Regions from separate parts of the Tritonibacter mobilis F1926 genome, predicted to be linked through region 2. Evidence: riboswitches for the same ligand, from Rfam matches in the RefSeq annotation. Region 2 holds a riboswitch; each other region holds the start of a gene.
The links. Region 2 has a riboswitch for cobalamin ahead of K529_RS20175 (aromatic ring-hydroxylating oxygenase subunit alpha). Riboswitches for the same ligand answer to the same signal wherever they lie in the genome.
Positions count from the first base shown of each region.

Region 1: another riboswitch for cobalamin. It lies ahead of K529_RS14975 ((2Fe-2S) ferredoxin domain-containing protein); the one in region 2 lies ahead of K529_RS20175 (aromatic ring-hydroxylating oxygenase subunit alpha).
Region 3: another riboswitch for cobalamin. It lies ahead of nrdH (glutaredoxin-like protein NrdH); the one in region 2 lies ahead of K529_RS20175 (aromatic ring-hydroxylating oxygenase subunit alpha).

Region 1 covers NZ_CP015230.1:3,162,641-3,166,711, reverse strand. Annotated here, with positions in the region: gene K529_RS14985 (FecCD family ABC transporter permease) at 1-500, opposite strand, end outside; gene K529_RS14980 (ABC transporter substrate-binding protein) at 501-1,433, opposite strand; gene K529_RS14975 ((2Fe-2S) ferredoxin domain-containing protein) at 1,420-2,139, opposite strand; cobalamin riboswitch at 2,228-2,442, opposite strand; gene K529_RS14970 (iron ABC transporter ATP-binding protein) at 2,483-3,235, opposite strand; gene K529_RS14965 (iron chelate uptake ABC transporter family permease subunit) at 3,232-4,071, opposite strand, start outside.
Region 2 covers NZ_CP015231.1:1,000,011-1,004,081, forward strand. Annotated here, with positions in the region: gene K529_RS20170 (hybrid-cluster NAD(P)-dependent oxidoreductase) at 8-1,075, opposite strand; gene K529_RS20175 (aromatic ring-hydroxylating oxygenase subunit alpha) at 1,082-2,308, opposite strand; cobalamin riboswitch at 2,449-2,655, opposite strand; gene K529_RS20180 (C4-dicarboxylate TRAP transporter substrate-binding protein) at 2,930-3,946, shown strand; gene K529_RS20185 (TRAP transporter small permease subunit) at 4,031-4,071, shown strand, end outside.
Region 3 covers NZ_CP015230.1:2,324,235-2,328,305, reverse strand. Annotated here, with positions in the region: gene nrdE (class 1b ribonucleoside-diphosphate reductase subunit alpha) at 1-1,468, opposite strand, end outside; gene nrdI (class Ib ribonucleoside-diphosphate reductase assembly flavoprotein NrdI) at 1,450-1,872, opposite strand; gene nrdH (glutaredoxin-like protein NrdH) at 1,882-2,103, opposite strand; cobalamin riboswitch at 2,205-2,397, opposite strand; gene K529_RS10945 (GFA family protein) at 2,635-3,006, opposite strand; gene arsB (ACR3 family arsenite efflux transporter) at 3,034-4,068, opposite strand; gene arsJ (organoarsenical effux MFS transporter ArsJ) at 4,065-4,071, opposite strand, start outside.

The DNA.
Region 1 (4,071 bases), on a different replicon from region 2:
GCAGTGAGCGCCTGAAACATCAGCGACACCGCAACGCCCGCAAGAATGACCACCAAAGGATCGAGGGATCGCCCACGGCGCGTCGATAGCGATATGGTGAGCAAAAACGCCGCAGCCGCACCGAGGAACGCAATCAACGGCACGCCCAGCGTCTGCGTAACGCTTGCGGGAAACCAAATGATTGCTCCAACCGCAGCGGCAGACGCGCCAGATGACACCCCCATGAGATAAGGGTCAGCCATCGGGTTGCGCAGCGCGGTTTGCATCAACAAACCCGCAAGGGTCAGCCCTGCACCGATCATGCCCACCGCAAGCACCCGAGGGATGCGCCACTGCCAGACAATCATCGACAAACCGCGCGGCGCGTCTTCACTGCGCAAAAGGATCGCCAGCCGTTCGCTCCATGTGATCTCAGCCGTGCCCCACAGGACACCGGCCGCCATCGCGAGCAGTAGCACCGCAACAGAAAGTGGCAGCAAGAGCGGCGATCCTCGGCTCACTTATTTCAACCCTGCAAGCTGATCGTTCAGGTTTTCAACACCTTCTGCAAATCGCATCCCCAAGAGCGTTTCGGAAAACGGCACGGTGACAAAGCGGCCCTCCTTGACAGCGCGCAACTCGCTCAACACTGGGTCCGCCTCCATGTAGGCACGCTTGTCGGCAGCCGTGGACCAGTCGGCCTCAATCAGCAGGATGACATCCGGATCAGCGGCCACAACGCGTTCCCACGACAGATCGACCCAAGTGCCCGGAACATCGCTGCTGATGCTATCGAGACCCGTGAGCTGAGACAGAAGGGCAGGCCCGCCGCAACACCCGATAGAGAACGGCGTATCGGTGCCGCTGTCGTAGATAAACGCGGATTGGCCTTCGCCCGCAGGCGCGGCCGTCACTGCGTCCAGACGGGCTTTGAGTGTGCCCACCAGATCTTTTGCACGATCTTCGACTGCAAAGAGTTTCCCAACCGTTTCAATGTCGTGGAAGATCGGCTCGACAGTCAAAGGCACGTCTTTGGGGTGCTTTTCCTTACATGAAGCATCCACCAGATAGGTGCCAACGCCAAGGTCATGCCATTTGGTCGCCTCGCCGAGATTGTCCTCAGAGAAAGCAGAACCAAATCCGGCAAAGAGGAAATCAGGCTCCTTTGCCAACACCACCTCAGCAGCTGGGTATTTTTCAGCCAGCACAGGCACGGTGTCATAGGCGGCCTTCCATTGTTCCGGGATGGCATCATCCATATAGGCGGTGCCAACCATCGCGTCCTGCAACCCCAACGCCAGCATGACTTCTGTCGCCTGCTGGTTGAGGGAGATGGCGCGGCTCGGAGCGTTCTCAAAAGTATGTGAGACGCCACAGCTTTCAATGGTGACCGGGTCGGCATGCGCCGCCGAGGCCAGCAACCCGAGCGGCAGCAGCAAATTACGCAGGTTCATGGGACACTCCCGTTTGATGAAAAATAAGATGTTCAAGTCGGCCACCCTTTGCGAGCACGATCGCGACAAAGCTCTGGATGTCTGAGAGATCGGCCACGCGATACCAATCGCCGCGCGGGTAATGCACGATCACCGGTCCGGCGTTACATGGAAACACGCAACCGGTGGTGGTCACCAAACAGCTATCACTGAGCCCGGCACGCCGAATTTCCACCTTGAGTGCATCAGCAAGGTTAGGCGCGTCTTTCACATGGCAACGCGGACCTGTGCAAACCAACAGGTGGTGCCGATGCGCGGGCGGCAAATCCCAACCCTTCCCCATCTCACCCGCAGGTTTTTCACCAATCCGGCGCAGGGGTAACTCAGCCCGCGCAATGGTGCGCACGGTGGCCGCGTCGTGTTCCGGGCTGCTGGCAAAAAACAACTCCGGTGTTGAGCCCGATTGCTGGGCAAGCCATGCACCTGCTGCACTGGGCAGCCATTTCTCCAGCGATTGTGAAAACGGCATTCCGACCGGGCGCAGATCAATACGGCTGGCCCCCCGCGCGAGGAGTTCATCAAGCGCGGCCCAAAGACCCTGTCCCTCTGCCTCCAGTCGAATGGCCATGGCGGGAACAGGGGCGGCCTCCTCAAGCCCTTGGGCGAGTGCTGCGGAACGCTTAGCGCTCACGTAAGTAGCTGAAATCAGGTAGAGATAAACGTGCATCCCAGCCTCCCAACGGGAGGTAGGCAACTGCAGTTCATCAGATACATCACATCTGGCATCGCGTCCTCCGCAGGCCCACCGCCCGCTTGGTTTATACATCGCGATGGCAGGTCTCCTGACTTGCGGGTCGTTGCGCGTCCGTCCCTTCCCGACCCATTTGGATCAGTGGTGTGTGACGGGGCACTTGCCGCTTACAGTTGCGGGGGCAGTTTCGGATTCGGCGCCCTTTGGCTCCTCCTCACCGAATTCCCTTTTCATCCCACTTGCCTTAGGCGTCGGGGAACCATCGCTACTCTCTTGCGTCAGTGAGACGGCCTGTGTCAAGCGACAGGGAGGAGCCGGATCAGACCATCACGACCGGGCGACCCTCAACCGTGCGCAATGGCGCGTCGGTTTCAAAGACGCTCTGGATCAGCGTCTCGGTAATCACATCCTGTGGTGCACCATCTGCACAAAGGCGCCCCTCCTTCATCACCAGAACACGGTCGGCGTATACGGTGGCAAAATTGATGTCATGCAGCACGATGATAACCGTGCGGTCCTTATTGTCTGCCAGATCTCTGAGGCGGGCCATCAGCGCGCGCGAGGCCGCCAGATCGAGATTGTTCAGTGGCTCATCCAGCAACAAATAATCCGTATCCTGCACATAGGTCATCGCCACAAACGCGCGCTGGCGCTGCCCACCGGACAACGTATCAAGCGACCGTTCTGCCAGCGGCAACAGATCAAAGAGGCGCATACCGTCCTCAACCATCGCGCGGTCATCAGGCGTTGGGCGTCCCCTGTGATAGGGATACCGGCCAAAGCCAACCAAATCGCGCACTGTCAAACGGCTTGCGGCGTGAACCGTTTGCGGCAGAATCGCGAGTCGCCTTGCCAAATCCTTGTCATCGCTTTCGCCCACGACAAGCTCATCCACCGTGATACGCCCCTGTTGCCGGGGTATTAGTCGCGCCATGAGTGACAGCAGCGTGGATTTACCCGCACCATTGGGACCAACAAGCGCGACCACACCGCCTTTGGGGACAGTGACAGAAATATCCCTGAGGATCGGAGCACCGTGGATATCATGGGACAGGTTCTGGACCTCGATCATCGTTTCAGTCCTTTCATCAGCAACAGCAGGAACACCACCCCACCAAGGAATTCGACCACGACACTGAGCGGGGTGGTAAAGGCAAAGACACGCTCGAGCGCCCATTGGCCGCCAACAAGGATCACGCCGGAAATCAGCGCGCTACCCGGCAGCAGGATCGCATGGCGATAGGTTGGCAGAACCAGATAGGTCAGCGCAGAAACCAAAAGACCAAAGAAGGCCACTGGCCCCACCAATGCGGTCGAGACCGCAACCAGAACTGAAATCAGCAAGAGCGCCCAGCGCTGCCCGCGAAGTGGTGGCTCCCCCAGCGAGGTTGATGCCACCGGTCCGAGTGCCAGCACATCCAACCGGTGCCGCATACGCCACGCCAATCCCAGCGCTCCACAGCAGAGGAGAGCGGAGACGCCCAGCAGATCGGTTTCGGCCCGAGAGAACCGCGCAAAAGAGGCCGCTTGTACTACGGCGTATTCACTTGGGTCGATCACACGCTGCAGGAGGCCAGTGATAGAACGCAGCATGACCGCCAAGACCACCCCGGTCAGAAGCATGCGCATCAGATCGCCCTGCCCTTTGCGCAACAACAGGCCAAAGAGCATCACCGCCGCCGCACACATCAACGTCGCATTGGTCAGCATCAACAGCCCCGGATCAAGCTGTTGATAGGCAGGTGCTCCCAGTGCAACCACCGCAGCTGTCAGGATCAGAACGTAAAGCGCATCAAACCCCATGATCGCAGGTGTCAGGATGCGATTGCCGGAAATGGTCTGAAACATCACCGCCGCCACCGCCTGCGCTGCGCCGATCAACAATAATGCTGCGAGTTTTTTGCCGCG
Region 2 (4,071 bases):
CTTGGGATCAAATCTCGACAGAGACCTTTCCGATCGGATTTGAGCAACACGCAAGGATGTAGCCAGCTTCGATATCGTCGTCCGATATGCCACCGTTATGCACCATGTGAACCTCGCCCGAGGTTTTCTTAACCTTGCAGGTGCCGCAGACACCAAAGGTGCAGCCGGAGGGGATATTCAAACCATTTGCACGTGCTGCTGCAAGGATCGTGTCCGTTTCCGCAACCTTTGCGGTAACACCAGAGGTTTCGAACGTCACCTCGACCTTGGTTTCATCGTCCAGCACCACATCATCAAAGTCAGGTTGCTCTGCAGCGGTTTCAACCGGTGCGTGGAAGCTTTCTTGATGATAGTTTTCCATATCAAAGCCGAGGCCTGCGAGCGCGTCCCGCACGGCTTGCATAAAGGGCTCTGGACCGCAGCAGTAGACTTCGCGTTCCAGATAGTCCGGGGCCATGAGGCCAAGCATCAACTGGTTGAAGACACCCTGATACCCTGTCCAGGGCCGATAGGGGTCAGGCTCTTCGACCACGAATTTCAGATCCAAACCCTCAGATCGGCTTGCCATCTGTTCCAAGCGTTGGCGAAAGATGATCTCTGAGGGGCGTTTGGCACAATTGACAAAGACGATGTCGAGGTTGTCGCCATCATCCCACATGTTTGTCGTCATCGACATCATCGGTGTGATGCCAGAGCCTGCGGAGATAAACAGGAACTTCTTTGCCGAGCTGTTGGCGTTGGTGAACAGACCTGCCGGACCCAGCGCTTTGATCCGGCTGCCGGGGCGCAGGTTGTCCAGCATCCAGCGTGTTCCGATACTATCGCGCTGGGCCTTGGCGGTGATGGTGATGTTACGCGGCCGCGACGGCGAGGATGAGATCGTGTAGGTCCGGTGCAATGGTCCACCCGGAACTGGGATCTCCAATGTCATGAACTGGCCGGGGTCATATTCAAAAAGGGCACCAGAGGGCGCCTTAAAGGTGAAAGACGCCGTATTGTCCATTTCGGGAATAATGGAGACGCATTCCAGCATCTCCGTATCTTTCCAGATCGCGCGTTCGCTGTTTCTCGGCATGATCGTTTACTCCGCCGCCACAGCTGTTGGGCCGCTGTTACGTTTGAGGGTTTCGAGGTACCACTGGACGAATTGCAACACGCCGCTTTCCTGCACCTCGGAGTAGGGGCCGGGTTCATAGGCAGGTGAATTGATGCCCATTTGATTGAACTCTACCACCTCACGGTCCTCATCGTTGGTGGCGATCCAGACCTCGGTGAGCCGCTTCAGATCATAATCGACCCCTTCGACAGCATCCTTGTTCACCAGCCATTTGGTGGTGACTTCGGTTTCTGTTGGGCTGATCGGTGTGACCCGGAACACGATGGAATGATCGGCGAGAAAATGGTTCCATGTGGTTGGATAGTGAAACTTCAGCAGTGACCCGGCATCTGCGAATGCTGCTTTCCCAAGCCACCGGCGGACTGCGGTTTTGCCGTCCAGCGTATAGCTTTCGGCACCCTCTTTCAGGGGCATGCGGGCGACGCGAAACTGGCCGTCCTCACTCATTTGAAAGGTAGAGGGCATCCCGGCCTGTTCGCAGCGCTCAAAATGCGCTTGCAGGTTTGCCGGGGTCTCGCCCCCCTCAATACCTGTGATGGAGGGATCATCTGGGAACGTGCGGCACAGCGAAGGGTGGTTGCCGCCGCAGTGATAGCACTCGCGATTGTTTTCCCAGACGAGCTTCCAGTTTCCCTTCTCAATGATCGAACTTTCAAAGGCGACCTTGGCATTCGAGAGATCATGGATTTCCAAATACGGACGGGCAACATTGGCAAACTGTTCGAAATCTGGCGCGTCATCTGCAAGGCAAATGTAAACCAAGCCGGCGAGCTCACGGCAGTGTACAACTTTTAAGCCATGTTTGCTGGCGTCGAAATCTGGTCCCATATCACGAGCCCAGAGCAGGCGACCGTCGAGCTCGTAGGTCCACTGGTGATAGGGGCAGACCAGCTTCGGGTTGTTGCCTTTTTTCGCCTTGCAGATCACCGAGCCACGATGGCGACAGGAGTTGTGGAAGGCGCGGATCTCATTGTCGGAGCCGCGCACAATGATCACATTGTAGCTGCCAACCTGATGGGTGACATAGCTGCCAGCCTTTTCCAGCTCGCACGCCGGGATCGCAAAGAGCCATTCCTTGTAAAAGATCTCCTGCAGATCAGTCTGAAAGATTTCAGCATCATTATAAAATGCCTGCGCAAGGGCGTGACCCGGATTGTGACTTGCGATCAGCGCACTGATATTGCGGTTCATTTCCTGACTCTCCTGCCGCGCAACGCGGTCGATGACAGCGCGTTTTGCAGTTGGTTGGGGGTGCGTACGGCAAAGGGTATCCATTAGGCCGCAGCGGAGGGAACCGCGTCCTTTGAAGATGCCCAAACCGCCGCCCGCGGTTGACGATATCTGCTGAGGCTGGTTTCCGGGCTGAGAGACTGACCAACTGGTCGGAGCGCGACGCCTTCCCGGGTTTCCTCCTCCCAGTGGCCAGATGTCGCGCCCGCAAGTCTCATGACCGTTGCGGGGGCAGCGCCGGAATCGCACCGGCTTCCCAATTCTCCGTCTGCGCAAGCCCAGACGGCACCTCGTGATTCAAAGTTGTATCGAGATTTGACGAATTGGATCTGCGATTTGCGACATTGTTTAATGTGTTCGAGACAAGCCATGTCGCGGTGGGTGAAAAATACCGAGGGTAGCGAAACGGTATACCTCAGCACGGTTCGAAATAGATCACAGCATGTGCCGTGCGGTCTTGTCGGTGAAATCAATCGGCTGCGGCAACATTGAGTATGCGAACTTTGGGGTTGGCAAAGCGGCCCAATTTGGTGATCCTGCCCCGCATAACCAGACATCAAAAATCCGACTGGGGAGGAAAATATGAAAAAATTCTTGGGACTTACCGCTCTTGCGTCCTTGAGCTTCGCCTTTGCTGCAGAAGCCATGGCGACAGAATGGAATGTCTCGGTCTGGGGCAAGCGCCGCGCCTTTACCGAGCATGTTGAAAAGCTCGCAGAACTTGTTTCTGAGAAAACCAACGGCGAGTTCACCATGAATATCAGCTATGGTGGCTTGTCAAAGAACCGTGAAAACCTCGATGGGATCTCCATCGGTGCGTTTGAGATGGCGCAATTTTGTGCGGGCTATCACCGCGACAAGAACCGCGTGATTACTGTGCTGGAACTGCCTTTCCTTGGCGTCTCCAACCTCGAGGAAGAAGTTGCAATCTCCAGCGCCGTTTACAATCACCCGGCTGCTGCGGATGAGATGGCTCAGTGGAACGCAAAGCTGCTGATGACCTCGCCGATGCCGCAGTACAACATCGTTGGCACGGGTGAGGTTCGCGACGAACTGGCTGAATTCGAGGGCATGCGAGTGCGTGCAACCGGTGGTATCGGCGAAGCCTTCAAGGCCGTTGGGGCTGTCCCGACATCTGTTACCGCGACAGAAGCCTATCAAGCGATGGAGTCGGGTGTTGTAGACACGGTTTCCTTCGCGCAGCACGCTCACTTGAGCTTTGGCACGATCAACCGTGCGGATTGGTGGACGGCGAACCTGAACCCCGGCACCGTAAATTGCCCGGTCGTCGTGAACATCGACGCATATGAAAGCCTCTCGGACGCAGAGCGCGAAGCGCTGGACAGTTCTGTTCCGGAAGCGCTGGATCATTATCTGGCGAACTACGGAGAGCTGTTGAAAAAGTGGGATGCGGTGCTTGAGGAAAAAGGCGTCGAAAAAGTAGAGATCTCTGATGAGGTCTTGGCGGAGTTCCGTTCCAAAGCTGCAGATCCAATCCGTGAGGCCTGGATTAAAGACATGGAAGCGCAGGGTCTGCCGGGGCAGGAGCTCTATGACCTCGTGCAAAAAACACTTGCAGATCAGCGCAGCGGCAGCTGATCTTCTCTCGATCACGTAGGGCCCGGACCCAATGGTTCGGGCCTCCGCGTGTCTTGAGCTCATTTTCAGATATCGGGGGAAGGTATGGCAGGTTCATCAACCGTGCTGAGTGATTCCAGCATCAT
Region 3 (4,071 bases), on a different replicon from region 2:
TGAAATCCACACCCTCTGCGCTGCCGTAATGGATGCGCTCGCGGGCGAGGTATCCATGCAGGTTCATCTGACCGAGACCAATAGCGTGGCCTTCCTCGTTGCCCTTGCGGATGGAAGGCACAGAATCGATGCTCGACATTTCCGACACTGCATTGAGCGCGCGGATTGCGGTGCCCACGGTGCCGGCCAGATCGCCACCATCCATCGCACGCGCGATGTTCATGGAGCCGAGGTTACAGGAAATATCCGTGCCCATCTGCGCATACGACAGATCGTCGTTGAACTCGGAGGCCTCGTTCACCTGCAGGATTTCGGAGCAGAGGTTCGACATGGCAATGCGGCCCGCGATGGGGTTTGCGGCATTCACCGTGTCTTCAAACATGATGTAGGGATAACCGGATTCAAATTGAATTTCGGCAATGGTCTGGAAGAACGCGCGCGCGTTGATCTTCTTTTTGCGGATCTGCGGGTTGTCGACCATCTCATGGTATTTCTCGGTGACCGAGATTTCCGAGAAGGCCTGACCGTAGACCTTTTCCACGTCATGCGGCGAGAACAGGTACATGTCCTCGTTTTTCTTGGCGAGTTGGAAGGTGATATCCGGGATCACCACGCCCAGCGACAGCGTCTTGATGCGGATCTTTTCATCCGCATTTTCGCGCTTGGTATCCAAGAAACGCAGAATATCCGGGTGATGCGCGTTCAGATAGACCGCGCCAGCGCCCTGACGCGCGCCCAGCTGGTTGGCATAAGAAAAGCTGTCCTCAAGAAGCTTCATCACCGGGATGACGCCCGAAGACTGGTTCTCAATGCCTTTGATCGGAGCGCCATGCTCGCGAATGTTGGTCAGCATCAAGGCCACGCCACCGCCGCGTTTTGACAGTTGCAGGGCGGAGTTGATGCCGCGCCCGATCGACTCCATGTTGTCCTCAAGACGCAACAGGAAGCAGGACACAAACTCGCCGCGCGCCTTCTTGCCCGCGTTGAGGAAGGTGGGTGTGGCGGGCTGGAAGCGGCCGTCGATGATCTCCGACATCAGCTTCATCGCGAGTTTTTCATCCCCGCGTGCCAGCGTCAGCGCATTCATCACCACGCGGTCCTCGTAGCGCTCCAGATAGCGCTGCCCATCGCGGGTTTTCAGCGTGTAGGACGTGTAATATTTGAACGCGCCGAGGAAGGACGGGAAGCGGAATTTCTTGCCATAGGCCGCGTCCCAGATCTTGCGCTGGAAGTTGCGGGAATACTGATCCAGCACTTCAGGCTCGTAATAGCCTTTCTCAACGAGGTAGCCGAGTTTTTCGTCCAGCGAGTGAAAGAACACAGTGTTCTGATTCACATGCTGCAGGAAATACTGCCGGGCCGCCATGCGGTCGGCGTCGAACTGGATGTTGCCCTCGTCATCATAGAGGTTCAACATCGCGTTCAGCGCGTGATAGTCGAGATCGGCGGTTACGCTTGCGTCAAGCATGTCTGCTGCTCCTGTGCCGCCCAGAACCGGGCGAGGCCCGCGCGGATGCGGGCGATGTCTGTTTCGGTTCCCGCCAACTCAAAGCGGTAGAGGACGGGGACATTGCATTTTTTGGCGATCACATCCCCCGCGAGGGCGAAAGTGGTGCCAAAGTTGCGGTTGCCCCCGGCAATCACGCCCTGCAGAAGGGCACGATTGCGCGTGTTGTTCAGAAACTTGATGACCGGTTTTGGCACCGCACCACGCCCTTCGCCATCGGCAAAGGTGGGCGTTACCAATACATAGGGCGCATCTACTTCCGGGGAAGGCTCTGTCTGCGGCAGCCGCAGAGCGTTAAGCCCCAGTCGCTCCATCAAACGAGCCGTATTGCCCGAACGGGAGGAGTAATAGACAAGCCCGGTCACCGTCGTCTCTTATGCCAACTGGCCGATCAGATCGGGACGAAAACCTGCCCAGTGATCTTCGCCTGCGACAACCACGGGTGCCTGACGGTAGCCAAGGCCCTGCACCATTTCCATGGCAGCGGCATCTTCTGTCAGATCAACGAGATCAAAAGAGATCCCCTTCGCCTCAAGGGCGCGGGTGGTGGCGGTGCACTGCACACAGGCAGGTTTTGAATAGACAGTGATGCTCATCTGCAAGATCCCCTCAGGTGTTGTCCTACCGGGCGGAGAAGTCACGAAATCCGGCACTGTTTCCAGTGCCAAATGACGCGTCCGGGCCCACCGCCGCGGTCGTCGTTTGTCGTGCTCTGGCAGGTCTCCTGGCTTTGCGGCTCAAACGCCCCATCCCGCCTTCCCAATGCGCGATCGCATCAGTGGCACGGGCGGAACTTACCGCTTACAGTTGCGGGGGCAGCACCGGATTTACACCAGTTTCCCTCTTCGCTTGCGAGTCGCCTCGAAAGAACCAAAGCAACACGATATTGATGCAGAAGCACGAAATGGTCAATATATGGTGTAGGGCTAGCGGGTCTTTTGTTGTCCACAGGCCACCCAAATGTCGCGCCCCTGCATTGTGTCTGCATTGTAAGGATATCCGTCCTGATCCTGCGCCTTACCCCCATGCTTATCCACAGATTCGATCCGTTGAGGTTCGGTGCGGGCGCATCCGGTCCCTGAAACGAGGGGAATCGCCCGGCTCATTTCCTGCGACAAAAGGTAGGGCTAGGATCTGTCGCGGCAATATTGAGCCGCACCCGAGAGCGGCGTCAGCCAGCTTTCCCGGCGATCTGTCCAAAGCTCATAGGTCGGGGTGAATTGGTCGGGTTTGTCCAGCGCGCCAAGGTGAACTTCCACCTCGCCATCGCTGCATGAAAAAACGGAAGAGCCGCATCTGGGGCAGAAATGACGCCCTTGATACTGCTGTGTGTCGCCCGTCACAGTCACCGCGTTTTCTGGGTATATGGCAGCGGCCCAAAAGACCGCGCCGTGGTGTTTGCGACAGTCGAGGCAGTGACAGAGGCCGACGCTTTCCGGTTTGCCCGATGCCACTAGGTGAATGTCGCCGCACAGGCAGCTTGCGGTTACATCTGGCATGTCAGACCTCCCATACTCGGTACGAGATCAGCTTGCCTGACCTTCGGCGTCGGTCAAGGGAAACTTGGCGCGGGTGCGGTTGGCAAAGGCCACCAGGGTGAGCATCACCGGCACCTCGACCAGTACGCCAACGACAGTTGCCAATGCTGCGCCGGAATTGAGGCCAAAGAGGCTGATTGCCACCGCGACCGCCAGTTCAAAGAAGTTCGACGTCCCGATCAGCGCGCAGGGGGCGGCGATCCGATGTGGCACCCGCATCGCATAGGCGGCGCCATAGGCGATGAAGAAAATGCCATAGCTCTGGATCAGGATCGGCACGGCGATCATGGCGATCACGGCGGGGCGGTCGAGAATGACCTGACCTTGCAGGCCAAACAGGATCACCACGGTTGCGATCAGACCGATGACCGACAGCGGTTTGATCCGTGCCAGGAAGGCGGCGATACGCGCCTCATCCCCCAGGTGGCTCCGAGTCCAAAGACCGGCCACAAGGGGCAGCAGCACAAACAACACCGCCGACAGGATCAGCGTGCTCCACGGCACCTCGATATCGGTGACCCCGAGGAGGAAGGCCACGATCGGAGCAAAGGCCACTACCATGATCAGATCGTTCACCGAGACTTGCAGCAGCGTATAGCTCTCGTCGCCCTTGGTCAGTTGCGACCAGACAAACACCATAGCGGTGCAGGGTGCGGCCCCGAGCAGGATCAGCCCGGCGATATATTGCTGGGCGTCAGCGGGGTTCAGGAAGGGGACAAAGACCACCTCGAAAAACAGAACGCCAAGGGCGGCCATGCTGAAGGGTTTGATGAGCCAGTTGACCACCAGCGTGATCGCAAGCCCCTTGGGCTGGCGTGCCACATCCCGCAGGCTCTTGGGGTTCACGCCGATCATCATCGGGTAGACCATCGCCCAGATCAGCACCGCCACCACCAGATTGACACTGGCGACCTCGGCGGCGGCAATGGTGCCCACGAGGGCAGGGGAGAGATTGCCAAGCGCAATGCCCGCAACCATGGCCAGCGCCACCCAGATGCTCAGGTATTTTTCAAAGATGCTCATGCC